Priestia megaterium: one gene and its partner. The protein of the gene in region 2 binds, or shares a complex with, the protein of the main gene of each other region. Links are inferred from orthologs where the notes say so. Each region holds a gene or a part of one and is shown on either strand. Other genes may lie near its edges. The genes, in order: trxA and trxB.

What was found.
Region 1: the proteins of trxB (region 2) and trxA are in contact, whole or in part, in a crystal structure (PDB 1F6M), measured with the Escherichia coli proteins. The link is inferred for Priestia megaterium from one-to-one orthologs.

Annotation. Positions count from the first base shown.
Region 1 is NZ_CP023317.1:4,476,743-4,484,298, reverse strand. Bases 1,836-4,610 are described here. They hold trxA (thioredoxin), read left to right. Parts: upstream 1,836-2,953; coding sequence 2,954-3,268; downstream 3,269-4,610. Other genes in these bases: uvrC (excinuclease ABC subunit UvrC), read left to right, coding at 3,492-4,610; CEQ83_RS22960 (electron transfer flavoprotein subunit alpha/FixB family protein), read left to right, coding at 1,836-2,545. Outside these bases: CEQ83_RS22970 (enoyl-CoA hydratase), read left to right, coding at 1-739; CEQ83_RS22965 (electron transfer flavoprotein subunit beta/FixA family protein), read left to right, coding at 758-1,531; more of CEQ83_RS22960, read left to right, coding at 1,565-1,835; more of uvrC, read left to right, coding at 4,611-5,258; CEQ83_RS22945 (aspartate kinase), read left to right, coding at 5,643-6,875; CEQ83_RS22940 (YslB family protein), read right to left, coding at 6,927-7,454. UniProt on the Escherichia coli protein: Participates in various redox reactions through the reversible oxidation of its active center dithiol to a disulfide and catalyzes dithiol-disulfide exchange reactions.
Region 2 is NZ_CP023317.1:4,792,562-4,800,092, forward strand. Bases 2,197-4,946 are described here. They hold trxB (thioredoxin-disulfide reductase), read right to left. Parts: upstream 4,174-4,946; coding sequence 3,220-4,173; downstream 2,197-3,219. Other genes in these bases: rapZ (RNase adapter RapZ), read right to left, coding at 2,197-2,416; CEQ83_RS24640 (8-oxo-dGTP diphosphatase), read right to left, coding at 2,458-2,916; CEQ83_RS24650 (tetratricopeptide repeat protein), read right to left, coding at 4,285-4,946. Outside these bases: DNA-binding protein WhiA, read right to left, coding at 1-506; CEQ83_RS24630 (gluconeogenesis factor YvcK family protein), read right to left, coding at 540-1,526; more of rapZ, read right to left, coding at 1,523-2,196; more of CEQ83_RS24650, read right to left, coding at 4,947-5,787; bifunctional phosphoribosyl-AMP cyclohydrolase/phosphoribosyl-ATP diphosphatase HisIE, read right to left, coding at 5,969-6,592; imidazole glycerol phosphate synthase subunit HisF, read right to left, coding at 6,589-7,347; hisA (1-(5-phosphoribosyl)-5-[(5-phosphoribosylamino)methylideneamino]imidazole-4-carboxamide isomerase), read right to left, coding at 7,347-7,531.

The DNA of each region.
Region 1 (7,556 bases), 320 kb from region 2 along the record:
AAGCTTCATTACGTTGAATAGACAACCTGCTAACGCTTTGTCTCAAGATTTATTAAAAGATCTTTCAAGTGTTTTAAAACATTTAGAAGATAGCAAAGAGACAAGGGTTATCGTCATTAAAGGCGAAGGGAAATTCTTTTGTGCTGGAGCTGATATAAAAGAGTTTACATCACTGCAGCAGGAAAAAGATTACGAGAAACTTGCTGTTAACGGCCAAGAGCTCTTTGAGTATATTGAAAATTACCCAAAACCAGTTATTGCAGCTATTCATGGAGCTGCTTTAGGCGGAGGATTAGAGCTTGCTATGAGCTGCCATATCCGTTTGGTAACAGAAAATGCTAAGCTGGGCTTGCCTGAACTTCAGTTAGGAATTATACCAGGGTTTGGAGGAACTCAGCGATTGCCTCGTTATGTAGGGGTTCATAAGGCTTGTGAGATGATGCTGACAAGTGATCCAATATCGGGCAGCGAGGCAGTGGAGTTAGGATTGGCAAACGCAGCTTTTGAAGAAAGTCAGCTTATCAATGAAACATTTTTACTTGCTAGAAAAATTGCCAAAAAAAGCCCAATCTCTGTTAAAGCTACTTTGCAGCTGCTTCAACATGTAAAAACAGATGCTTATTACAGCGGCATCAAAAAAGAAGCACAATTTTTTGGAAGCGTATTCAAAAGCCGTGATGCTCAAGAAGGCGTAGCCGCTTTTATTGAAAAGCGCCAGCCCAAATTTTTAGGAAAATAAGCTTAGGAGGGGAATTGAATGAATATTTATGTGTTAGTAAAAAGAACGTTCGATACAGAGGAGAAACTTTCACTAAAAAATGGTCAAATTGTTGAAGATGGAGCTGAATTTATTATTAATCCTTACGATGAGTATGCAGTTGAAGAGGCTATTCAGCTAAAGGAAAAGCATGGCGGAGAGATTACGGTCGTGAGTGTAGGAGGGGAAGAATCAGAAAAAGAACTCCGAACAGCTTTGGCTATGGGAGCAGATAAAGCGGTTTTAATCAATACGGAAGATGACATAGAAGATGGCGATCAGTACACGACTTCTAGGCTGCTGGCACAGTACTTAAAAGAGCAATCTCCTGATTTAATCTTAGCAGGAAACGTAGCGATTGACGGAGGTTCAGGCCAGGTGGGACCGCGCGTAGCAGAACAGTTAGAAATCCCTTATATTACAACGATTACAAAGCTGGATATTGAAGGTGAAAAAGTGACGGTTGTACGCGATGTGGAAGGAGATTCGGAAGTTATTGAAACGTCGCTTCCTCTTTTAGTAACAGCTCAGCAGGGACTTAATGAGCCTCGCTATCCATCTCTTCCAGGGATTATGAAAGCGAAGAAGAAACCGTTGGTTGAAGTGGAATTAGACGATTTAGATTTAGATGAAGATGATGTAGAAGCAAAAACAAAGACAATTGAAATTTATTTACCTCCGAAAAAAGACGCGGGGCGCGTATTACAAGGAGATATAAAAGATCAAGTAACAGAGCTGGTCAATTTACTGCATAAGGAAGCAAAAGTCATTTAATAAGTCAAAAGTCAAAACAATGGGGGTATTGTAATGGGACGCAAAGTGTTAGTTCTTGGAGAAGCACGTGATGGGGGATTACGAAACGTATCGTTTGAAGCGATTTCCGCAGCGTCTACTGTAGCTGACGGGGGAGAAATTATTGCAGCGTTAGTAGGAAAGGACGTAAAATCTTTAAGTGAAGAACTTATTGCATACGGAGCAGATAAAGTTGTTGTGACGGAGCACGAAGATTTAGCTGCTTACACATCGGATGGTTACGCTCAGGCATTATTAGCCATCATTGAAAGTGAACAGCCTGAAGCTATCGTATTTGGGCATACGGCTCTTGGCAAAGATCTAGCGCCAAAACTGGCAGCTCGCTTAGACAAAGGACTTATCTCGGATGTGACGGATGTAGAAGTGGGAGGGGATCAAGTAGTCTTCACTCGCCCAATTTATTCTGGTAAAGCATTTGAGAAGAAAATCATGACCGATGCTTTTACGTTTGTCACGATTCGTCCAAATAATATTTCACCGCTTGCAAAAGATGAGGGGCGTACAGGTGATGTAGAGGATTTAAATGTTGAAATCAAAAACCTGCGTACTGTTGTAAAAGAAGTCGTACGCAAAGCAACGCAAGGGGTTGATTTGTCCGAAGCAAAAGTCGTGATTGCAGGTGGTCGAGGTGTAAAAAGCACGGAAGGTTTTGGACCTCTCCAAGAACTAGCGGACGTGTTAAATGGAGCTGTTGGAGCGTCTCGCGGAGCGTGCGATGCAGATTACTGCGACTATTCTCTTCAAATCGGTCAGACGGGCAAAGTAGTCACACCAGATTTATACATTGCCTGCGGAATTTCAGGTGCTATTCAGCATTTGGCAGGTATGTCAAATTCAAAAATTATTGTTGCAATCAATAAAGATCCTGAAGCGAATATTTTTAAAGTAGCTGACTACGGAATCGTTGGAGATTTATTTGAAGTAGTGCCTCTGCTAACGGAAGAATTTAAAAAGCTGAAAGTACAGTCTGCGTAAGATTCTCGGACAAAAGTATTTGAGACGAAGTGAAGAACGAACCGTTGATCAAGATTTTTGATTAGTGGTTCGTTTTTTTGTTAGGGTAAACGCAGGGTAGGTCTTTCTAGCAGGTGATTGGAGGGCAAGGCGAAGACTCCTGCTAGAAAAGCGAAGTCTTGCATGGAAATCAACTGCGGTGTCGCAAGCGGTTCAACCCATGTATACTATTTGTTCGTCTTTGGATTCATTTAGTCAGGTCTCAGCCTCATGGGAAACGAAATTTTCTACGCATATTTTTAGGCAAATTGTACAAACTAGAGCGGAGAATAAACAGTATAAATGTAAGCAAAAAGTTAGCAAACCTTATTTGAAGGTGATATACTGTGAGTAGAATTTGGATATTGCATATATTTAGGAGGAATTAAAATGGCTATTGCACATGCTACAGATAAAAACTTTACAGATGAAATTAAATCAGGCCTAGTGCTTGTTGACTTTTGGGCACCATGGTGTGGCCCTTGTAAAATGATTGCTCCAGTTCTTGAAGAAATTGATGGCGAACTTAACGATAAAGTTAAAATCGTAAAAGTAGACGTTGATGAAAATCAAGAAACAGCTGGAAAATTTGGTGTTATGAGTATCCCAACTTTAGTATTATTCAAAGATGGAGAGAAAGTTGATCAAGTAGTTGGTTTCCAACCAAAAGAAGCATTAACAGAATTAATTAATAAACACGCGTAAGTCAAAACCTAGCTCAGGCTAGGTTTTTTTCTTTTTCTCCACTTTTTCTCTTTTGGGAATACTTTTATTTAGCGAATATGCGTTCGTTTGTTTTATACTAGATGTAAGGAACACCGCCATAAATCCAGCTTATGTACATGTATTAAGACAGGAAAGAATGTAGGTTACGCTTCATAAGCGATTGTATAGATGGACAGAGTAAGAGAAGAGGAAGGAGAAAAGTATGAACGATTATTTAAAAGAAAAGCTGGCTATTTTACCGGATCAGCCCGGCTGTTACTTGATGAAAGATAAATATGGAACGGTCATTTACGTAGGAAAAGCAAAAGTATTAAAAAATCGAGTACGTTCCTACTTTACCGGATCTCATGACGGAAAGACGCTTCGACTTGTAAACGACATTGTCGACTTTGAATATATCGTCACATCTTCTAATTTAGAAGCGCTTATTTTAGAAATGAATTTAATTAAAAAGCATGACCCAAAATACAATATTATGCTTAAAGATGATAAGGGCTATCCGTTTATTAAGATTACAGCTGAAAAACAGCCCCGACTTGTTATTACAAGAAAAATAAAAAAAGATAAAGGGAAATACTTCGGTCCTTATCCTAATGTTCAAGCAGCAAATGAAACAAAGCGGCTTCTTGATCGCATTTATCCGTTAAGAAAGTGCTCCACTATGCCAGATAGGCCTTGTTTGTATTACCATATCGGGCAATGTCTAGCTCCTTGCGTAAAAGAGGTAAAAGAAGAGCAAAACAAACAAATTATTGAAAATATCACGCGGTTTTTAAATGGTGGATATGAGCATGTCAAAACAGAGTTAACTGAAAAAATGTTAAAAGCTTCAGAAGAACTTGACTTTGAACGGGCTAAAGAATACCGAGATCAAATTGCTCATATCGAAGCGACAATGGAAAAGCAAAAAGTAACGTTTAATGATTTTGTTAATCGAGATGTGTTTGGCTATTCTTACGATAAAGGCTGGATGTGTGTTCAAGTTTTCTTTATTCGCCAAGGGAAATTAATTGAGCGAGAAGTTTCTATGTTTCCTTTTTATAAAGAGCCAGAAGAAGATTTCTTAACTTTTATCGGTCAGTTTTATGCCAAAAATATTAAGCCAAAAGAAGTGATGGTTCCAGCAACGATTGATGCAGAGTTAGCTGAGAAGTTAGTAGAAGTAGAGGTTCAGCATCCAAAGCGAGGCAAAAAGAAAGAATTAGTAGAACTTGCGTGTAAAAATGCAAAAATTGCGCTCGGTGAAAAATTCTATTTAATTGAACGAGATGAAGAGCGTACAGTTGGCGCAGTTGAACGGTTAGGAGAAGAGCTTGGAATTGCCGCTCCTTATCGGATTGAAGCATTTGATAACTCAAATATTCAAGGAACAGACCCAGTTTCTGCGATGATTGTTTTTGTTGATGGGAAACCGGAAAAGAAAGAATATCGCAAATATAAAATTAAGACGGTAAAGGGACCAGATGATTACAGTTCCATGAGGGAAGTCGTTCGCAGACGGTATTCCAGAGCATTAAAAGAAGGTCTTCCGCTTCCGGATTTAATTGTTGTAGATGGAGGCAAAGGGCATTTAGCTGCAGTACAGGACGTTCTCGAAAATGAATTGGGACTTTTAGTGCCTACAGCAGGTCTTGTCAAAGATGATAAGCACAGAACCTCCAATCTGATGATTGGTGAGCCTCCTCAAATCATACCGCTTGAACGCAATAGTCAAGAATTTTATTTGCTTCAGCGAATTCAGGATGAAGTTCACCGCTTTGCGATTACCTTCCACCGTCAAGTGCGCTCTAAGTCCGCTTTTCAGTCAGTTCTGGACGACATTCCGGGAGTGGGAGAAAAGCGTAAAAAAGCTTTGTTAAAGCATTTTGGTTCGGTGAAAAAATTGAAAGAAGCAACGATTGAAGATATTCGAAATTCAGGTGTTCCTCAGAACATTGCTGAAAAAATTTATGAAACATTGCAAAAATAGTCTTGAAATAATAGAAAATATTTGATAAGCTATTAACTAATTTCATACGACACTTCATCAAATGAAGTGAAGATAGAGGTGCAAATTTAATCAGTACGCATCAGGAAGGGTATGAGCCCTTATGAACGATGCGGAAAGGGAAATTTGCCGAAGTGAACATTACCTCATAGTAATGATTGCTGGTTCTGCGTTGAATAAACGTAGGATTGTCAAGATGTAGATTCTTGGAGAGCTATCTCACGGCAGTGGACGGTTATGTTTTATAATTTTCGTTCGTTAAGCAATGAGAGCTCATCTCATTGCTTTTTTTATTGTCTGAGTAAAAAAATTTAGCTTCTCATCATCCTGCATATGCAAATTTATTGAAAAGGAATGAACAAAATTATGGCATTAATCGTTCAAAAATTTGGTGGAACATCTGTTGGTTCTGTTGAACGTATTCAACATGTAGCAAACCGTGTTATTCAAGAAGCAGAGCGCGGTAACCAAGTAGTAGTTGTTGTATCGGCAATGGGCAAAACCACAGATGCACTGGTGAAATTAGCAAGTGATATTACGGACAGTCCAAGTAAACGCGAAATGGATATGCTTCTTACAACTGGAGAACAAGTAACGATTTCCCTGTTAACAATGGCTCTTCAATTCAAAGGTCATGAAGCCACTTCGCTAACAGGTTGGCAAGCTGGTATCCAGACAGAAGCAGTTCACAGCAATGCACGAATCCAGCACATTGACACGACTCGTATTCAAAGCCAATTAGATAGAGGTCGAATCGTAGTAGTAGCTGGATTCCAAGGCTGTTCAGAAGATGGAAGCATTACAACATTAGGTCGAGGCGGCTCTGACACGACGGCAGTAGCTCTTGCCGCGGCACTAAAAGCTGCAAAATGTGATATTTATACAGACGTAACAGGAGTGTTTACGACGGATCCGCGCTACGTAGAAGATGCTCGTAAACTTCATTCTATTTCATATGACGAAATGTTAGAATTAGCCAATTTAGGAGCAGGGGTGCTGCATCCGCGCGCTGTTGAGTTTGCAAAAAATTATCAGGTACCGCTAGAAGTGCGTTCAAGCTTAGAAAACGAGAATGGAACGATTGTTGAGGAGGAAGTTTCAATGGAACAAAACTTAGTCGTAAGAGGAATTGCGTTTGAAGATAATATTTCACGGGTGACAATTGAAGGGTTAAACAACGAGTTACAAACTCTTTCTACTATTTTTACAGCATTAGCAAAAGAACAGTTAAACGTGGATATTATTATTCAAAACGTAACGGCTAATAATCGCCTCTCTATCTCATTTTCTATTAAAACTGTAGACGTAGAAGCTGCTCTTGCCGTCTTAAAAGAGTATAAATCTACTTTGGGGTATACGCGTATTGAACATGAAAGCGGTCTGGCTAAAGTATCGATTGTGGGATCTGGCATGATTTCTAATCCAGGTGTTGCAGCCGAAATGTTTGAAGTGCTGGCAGGAGAGAAAATTGAAGTGAAGATGGTCAGCACGTCTGAAATTAAAGTATCTACAGTTGTACCGCATGCTGATATGGTAAAAGCTGTTGAGACGCTTCACGTAGCATTTGAATTAGAAGAGCAGCAGGCAGTGCAAGTATAAAGAAGAGAAAAAAGACGTGGTATCTCCACGTCTTTTATATATACGTATTTCTTACTTTTTATAACGCTCCGCACGGGTTTCGGTAGGTAAGATATCTTTTCGGTCCCACTGCACGGAAATCAGCACTTTTCCGTTCTTTTCTTTAGGTGTTAAGTAGGCTTCTGTTAGGCAGTTGTTTTGACGCTGAATCTGTTCAGCCACAAATCCTGACTCAAGATGAAATGAACAAGTTTCCTGCTGAAATCTTTTGCTGACCACATCACCTGATAACTCAAGCTCTAGTGAATATTTATCTTTTTTGGCAAGCGTCAGTGTTCCCCAGGAAGCTGCTTTAAAAAAAGCGACGATTTCATCCATTGTATTTAATGGATATTTACGCGCAAGGTGTTTTCCTGCCCAGTATGAGATGGTATTCGTTTCGTCTCCAAGAAGCTCTGGAATCAACACGTCACGCAAAAGACTGTATCCAAAATATGGAACGTGATCAAGAGCTCTCTCTGTTTCAGCTGCGGCATTAGGTTCTAATGTTTCCATCGTCTCTTCAAGTTCTTGCTGTGATTCTGTTTGTAAATTGCTCATGCTTTCCCCTCTTTCTTTACTACTATTATATACAAATCTAAAAAACCTCTCACGCATTTTTTTAATAAAATGTAAGAGGATCTTTATTATGGTAAAAAGAGT
Region 2 (7,531 bases):
TGAAATTCGTTCATTAAATTGCATAAAGCTTCGTTGTGCTCTTCATACAATGAAAAGATTTCAAGATGGTACGATGATGTCTCCGGGTTATTAATAGAGCCGCCGGCTAAAAATGCGCCTCTTAAGTAGGATCGCTTACAGCATTTCTTTTGTACTAGCTCTGGTGAAATACGATGTGTAAACGTGAATCCTTCTTCTACAATTTTTAAGTCTTCCAAAAGCATTCTTGTTTTCTCTACTAATCGAACAATATACACATTGTTTTTCTTCAGCCGCATTTTCTTACGTACAAGCAGTTCTACTGACACATCATAATTTTTCTTAAGCAGGACATAAATGCGTCGAGCAATCGCTGCATTTTCAGTTTGGACATCAACTGTGAATTTTTTATTCGAAAAAGAAAGTGAACCATTCATTCGAATTAATGCAGAGAGCTCTGCTTTTGCACAGCAATCCTTGACTTCTAAATTCGTTAACTCTTTTTTTGTTTCTGATGCAAATGACATAACTTCACCTCCAATCTACATACAGAAATAGTGTTAAACACCAGTATTCGCTTTACCTTGCAGCGATGTCAGCATAGAATACACAAGCTTTGCTACTTTTTTTGTATCATGCCTAATTACGCTGCCGTCATACTGAATAATTTGATCTTCAATCACTTCTAAACCTAATTTTAGCAATACTTCACGGTCATATTCTACAGGCTGAGCCTGCTCTACTTGATATTTCTTTTTTAAAGGTGCCGGAATAGGTGCATTATTGACAATAATCGCATCTAAAAACGCACACGGCATATGGTTGTAAAGCGCTTTAATATGATCACTTGCCTTAAAATCCAATGTCTCACCCGGCTGCGTCATCACGTTGCACACGTACACTTTCTTTGCTTTTGTCGAACAAAGCTCATTACAAATATCTTGCACCAGTAAATTCGGCAAAATACTTGTATAAAGACTTCCCGGCCCCAATACAATTAAATCAGCGCGTCGAATAGCTTTTATTGTCTCGATAAGCGGTTTCACATCGGCAGGCGATAAAAACACTTTATTAATTTTTTTATTAACTTCTGGAATTTTAGATTCACCTGTTACGATGGATCCATCTTGCATCTCCGCATGCAGCACAACACTTTGATTAGCTGCCGGAAGCACTTTCCCTCTGACGTTTAGTACTTTGCTCATTTCTCGTATAGCATGCACAAAATCGCCAGTAATAGACGTCATAGCTGCAAGCAACAAATTGCCAAGAGAATGGCCTGTAAGCTCATTTCCTGTATCAAATCGATGTTGAAAAAGCTCTTCAACTAGTGGCTCTACATCAGATAAAGCAGCTAGCACATTTCGAATATCACCAGGAGCAGGGATTTCAAGTTCATCGCGCAATCGGCCAGAACTTCCCCCGTCGTCTGCTACGGTTACGATGGCTGTAAGATCAAGAGGGTATTCCTTCAACCCTCTTAACAGCACTGGTAAACCCGTTCCTCCCCCAATGACGACAACTTTTGGAAGCTGTTCACTGCTCATCTATGATTTTCCTTTCTCCTCTCAATGTCACGATGAGAAATATGAGTTTTGTATTCATTCTGGAAATGGTGACCTAAATATTCAGCTAATGTGACGGAGCGATGCTGTCCCCCTGTACACCCTATAGCGATGACCAGCTGGCTTTTACCTTCTCGCTTGTACTGCGGAAGCATAAACGAAAGTAGGTCTACTACTTTTTCAATGAACTTTTGAGTTTCCGTCCATTTTAATACGTAAGAAGAGACCTCTTCTTCAAGCCCTGTTTTAGGACGCATATGGTCAATATAGTGAGGGTTTGGCAAAAAGCGCACATCAAAGACTAAGTCAGCGTCAATAGGCACCCCGTATTTAAAACCAAATGACATCACATTAACAGTAAAAACTTGTGAAGCGTGCGAAGAAAACTGAGTTAAAATCTTTTCTCTAAGCTCTCTTGGCTTTAACTCTGATGTCTCATAAATAAGCTGAGCTCTTCCTTTTAACTCCTCAAGTAGCTCCCGTTCCATACCAATTCCTTCTAACGGTAAACCCGAAGGAGCTAGCGGATGTGAACGTCTCGTTTCTTTGTAGCGCGTCACCAGTACAGAATCTTTTGCATCTAAAAATAAAATTTGTGGCGTGACCCACGTTGTTTCACTCATGTTATCTAATGCTTCAAATAGGCTTTCAAAAAACTCTCTGCCTCGCAAATCCATAACAAGAGCAACTTTATTCATTTTATTCCCTGACTCTTTCATGAGTTCCAAAAATTTCGGTAGCAATGTAGGGGGTAAATTATCTACACAAAAGAACCCTAAATCTTCAAAACTCTGAATTGCTACTGTTTTTCCTGCACCTGACATTCCAGTAATAATCACTAATTGAATATCGCTTACAGACCCAGTACTCATTTTTCATCCCCCTCAATCTATGCATACATGTCTATTTATCATTAACAAGGATCAATTCGATAAGATAATAACTCGAAATCCGTTGTATACGTAAAGTTGCCATAAATAACACCCGACCCTTTTGCTACATAATCGATAATGTGATGATCTCCCGGGGCCATCGGCAATTCACTTACTTCACTCAAATTATGCCAACCGAGTTTGCCTTCTTCTGATTCTAGCACATTTGTCCCATCAAAATCTGTAGCAAAAAAAGTAAACATCATCCACTCAGATGAAATTTGATCGTTTTCTTTCATCGTAAATGTAAAAATACCTTTTACAGTGGGATTTTTCAAATAAATTCCTGTTTCTTCACGAAATTCTCTTACAACAGAGTCTTTTACAGATTCTCCTTGCTCCATTTTCCCACCCGGGGCCACCCACCAGTTTCTTCGTGGCTTTTGAAGCAACAATACTTTATCGTCTTTCATTAATACACAATTTGTGACCCTTTGCATGTTTTCCACCTCATCATATGTATACTGACATTTTCTTTTATTATACTACGAAACAAACTTCTCTCACAACGGAGATGAACTAACTATTACTAAATTTTCTGAAAATAAAAACTTGCTGTTATATACGTAAATTCAATCTGTTATAGTCAAAAAAAAGAGGCATAGGAACACGTCCTATGCCCGACATACATATATTTTATAAAAGGGGGTCAATTACTATCTATATAGTACCCCATCAATGTTTCACAGGTGTTACAGAACAGTTAAAACCGAATTACGTTTTGTAAACGATTGATTTCAGCCTTATTGCTGAATAGCTTTTAACTTTTCTTTTAACTCTTCTACATAGTGCTGAGCCGCTTGAGCAGCAATGCTGCCATCACCTGTAGCTGTTACAATTTGACGAAGAGCCTTTTCACGAACGTCTCCAGCTGCGAACACACCTGGTACTTTTGTTTCCATTTGCTCGTTCGTTTCAATATATCCTTCTTTATTCGTGATGTTTAGGCTTTCGAATGGTTTTGTTAGTGGAACCATTCCAACATAAATGAATACGCCGTCCGCACCAAACTCGCGCTCTTCACCTGTTTTTGTGTCTACTAACGTTACGCTGCCTACTTTACCGTCTTTTTCATTTACTTCTTTGACTGTTGTATTCCAAATAAAATCAACTTTTTCGTTGTCAAATGCACGCTGCTGTAGGATTTTCTGCGCGCGAAGCTCATCGCGTCGGTGAATAATTGTTACTTTTGTTGCGAAGCGTGTTAAATATACGCCTTCCTCAACCGCAGAGTCTCCACCGCCTACAACGACTAGCTCTTTACCTTTAAAGAATGCACCGTCACATACAGCACAATAAGATACGCCGCGGCCGCCTAGTTCTTTTTCTCCTGGCGCACCTAATTTTTTATATTCAGCACCAGTAGCAACGATTACTGAACGTGTTTTATATTCTTTGCTGCCTGCACGAACTGTCTTGTATTCTTCTCCGTCGATGATTTCTTTAATATCACCGTACGCATATTCCGCACCGAATTTTTTTGCATGCTCAAACATTTTGTTAGAAAGGTCAGGACCAAGGATATGATCATAACCTGGATAGTTTTCTACATCTTCCGTATTAGCCATTTGACCGCCTGGAATTCCGCGTTCAATCATTAGTGTTGATAAATCTGCACGAGATGTATATACAGCAGCAGTCATACCTGCTGGACCTGCCCCAATAATAATGACATCATAAATTTTTTCTTCTGTCATTTCTTTACACTCCTTCTAGGAAATTCCTTCGTAGTTGATTCCAAATTTATGGATAATTATTTCGTTACCACTATCCTAATATGTTCTTCCTATTATCGTCTATTTTTTTGCTCAATTTAATAACGTATTCACAATTTTACTGTACTTTCTAACTGTTGCAGCCGAAATGGAATATTGTTTTGCCGCATCGGCTTGAGTAATAGACTGGTTTTGTTCTTTCGCCCATATATATGTGACGGCTGCAGCCCATGCATTTACGTTCACATGCTGAAAATCATAGGATTGTTTATATACCTGTACATATACATAAAACCAAAAGCTTAAAAGATCCTGGGTATCACTTTCAGTCTGCGATTCCATCTCCAGTTCAATAACATCTGCCACCTCAAAAATCACATGTTGTTTATCCTGCCATACATACGTATATACTTCATCCAAAAGTGTACTCATATGTATGGACGATTTGATTTCTTCTAAAAGAAGCAGACGCTGCTGTTCAGGAAGCTTTTTTGCCATATACAAGCTGTAAAGCTGATCGTGAACATTGTTTGTTGCACACTTCTTTTTCGCTGTAACATCCACTTTCGATTGAAAAACCTTCGCAGCTTTTTGACTGATGCGCCAAGGCTCCTCTCCTTCTTTATCAGGAACGTCTTCCAATGCCAGCTTCCACATTTCTTTAGAGAAGGCTTCATGTCCAGTATAGTAAGAGGCGTATGAAAGCCAATAATGAAATGAGTTGTCTCCTTGAAAACCTTGTGTATAAAGCTTTTTTAACCATCTGTATGATAGTTTGTATTGACCAATCAACGCAAATGTTGCTCCAAGCTTATAGCGGTGTTCAAATGACATCGGATAAACGCGGCTAAGCCCGTCTGTAAGCTCCTCAACTTCTTTATGCTTATGGCAATAATAATAGAAAATCAGCTGATTGCATAACGCATGAAGATTTCCAGGGTTTTTCTCCAATACTTCATTCAGCAAATCCATTGCCTCATCAATTTTATTTAAATAAAAATAAGCTAACGCTAAATTATTATATGCAGACCAGAATTCTGGATACTCATCAATTATTTCAGTTAACAAATCCACTGCTTCTTCAAAATTCGTTGCTTCAAGCAGTCGTTTTGCTTGTTCTTGTTTTATAATCAGCATGTCGCCTAGCTGATTTTTAGGCTCTTCATCTTCTTCATCCACATCAATTGATAGTAAATCTAACAGATCTGTAGCCGATCGAAAGAGGTCACCATTTGGAAAATGCTCAATGTAATACATCGCGTATTTTTTTGATTCTTCAAACAGTCCAAGATGCGCATAGCTGTTGGCTATATAGTAGTAACAGCTTCCTAATGTATCGTCCATATGATGAATCACATGGAGAAAAAGCTCGTTGGCATCTTGATAATCTCCCTGCTCCGTTAAAGCTACTCCAACGTTTGTAAGAAGCTGTGGATTACGGGCATTTTCTTTGTTTGCACGCGTTAAATACTTGAGCGCTTTATCTGACTCCTCTTCTTCAAACGCCTGCAGCGCTTTTTCGAAATAGAAGTCACCCGTTTGCGAAAATGGAATTACTTGTGCCATTTTTTGAATTACTTTTGAGTGTTTTTCCATTAAGCCCTCCAAATAAGTTGATAATTTCGACGTTCGTAGTATATCACATTTGCCAAGAAGTTTAATACCTCTATTCAAAAAAGGAGCCTGCAAGCAGTCGTTTCTTGACGCAAATAAGAGAAGGTTTTGCCTCTTTTATCTAAAATGAGACAACTCCTTCTCTCCTTTCACTATGTAGCTATTAGCTAGAGTGACGTTCCTTTAATACTGATAGGACATCGTCCAAAGGCAGCTTTTGCTCACGAAGTAAAACAAGTACGTGGTACAGTAAATCCGCAACTTCCCACTTCAGCTCATCATGGTCACGATTTTTTGCTGCAATAATCACTTCACCTGCTTCTTCTCCTACTTTTTTGAGGATTTTATCTACGCCTTTATCGAACAAGTACGTCGTATAAGCTCCTTCTGGCATTTCAGCTTCACGCTTAGCAATCACTTCTTCTAGCTCATTAATAATAGCAAACCGATTATCATTTTGTTTATTTTCGCCAAGAATTGTTTCATTAAAACAGCTGTAAGCCCCCGTATGACAAGCAGGACCTTGAGGCTCCACTTTTACAACAAGAGAATCAGCATCACAGTCATATGCCATGCTCACAATTTTTTGTGTGTTCCCAGAGGTTGCGCCCTTGTGCCATAACTCTTGTCGAGAACGGCTGTAAAACCATGTTTCACGTGTATCAATTGATTTTTGAAGTGATTCTTCGTTCATATAAGCCAATGTTAAAACTTCTTTACTCACAGCATCTTGTACAATAGCTGGCACAAGTCCATCACTGTTGAATTTAATGTTTTCAATCGTCATCGAATGCTCACTCCTTGTTGTTTTGCATAGCTTTTAATTTCTTTTACAGATGTTTCTTTATAGTGAAAGATTGAAGCCGCCAAAGCCGCGTCAGCTTCTCCTTTTTCAAACGCATCGACAAAATCTTGACCATTTCCTGCGCCGCCAGAAGCAATAACAGGAACGCTCACCGCTTGGCTGACTGCTTTGGTTAACGCTAAATCAAACCCTGACTTTTCGCCGTCTTTATCCATGCTCGTTAACAAGATCTCACCCGCACCGCGCTTCACTGCTTCTCTTGCCCAGTCGATTACTTCCCAGTCCGTTGCATTGCGGCCTCCGTGTGTATAGACTCGCCATGATTGTAAGCTTTCATCGTACTTAGCATCGATTGCTACCACAATACACTGAGCTCCAAAAAAGTCGGACCCTTCTGTAATCAGTGCTGGATTGAGTACGGCCGCTGTATTTAATGACACTTTGTCTGCACCAGCACGAAGCATTCTCTTCATATCTTCTAATGCATTAATTCCTCCGCCCACCGTAAAAGGAATCGCTAGCTGAGATGCTACTTCTTCTACAACATGTACCATTGTTTTGCGTCCTTCATGAGAAGCAGAAATATCTAAAAAGACTAATTCATCTGCGCCTTCTTCATCATAAAATTTCGCCAACTCTACAGGATCTCCTGCATCTCGAAGTTCCACAAACTGAACTCCTTTTACCACACGGCCGTCCTTTACATCTAAACAAGGAATGATTCGTTTTGTAATCATTACGCTTTCACCTCTTGAAGTGCTTCAGCTACTGTAAACTTATTTGTATAAAGTGCTTTCCCTACAATCGCACCAATAACGCCGTCAGCTTCATATTTCTTTAGTGCATCTAGATCAGCAAGCTTACTAACTCCCCCTGATGCAATCACACCTTTTCCAGTAGCCTTAGCCATTTCAACAATTC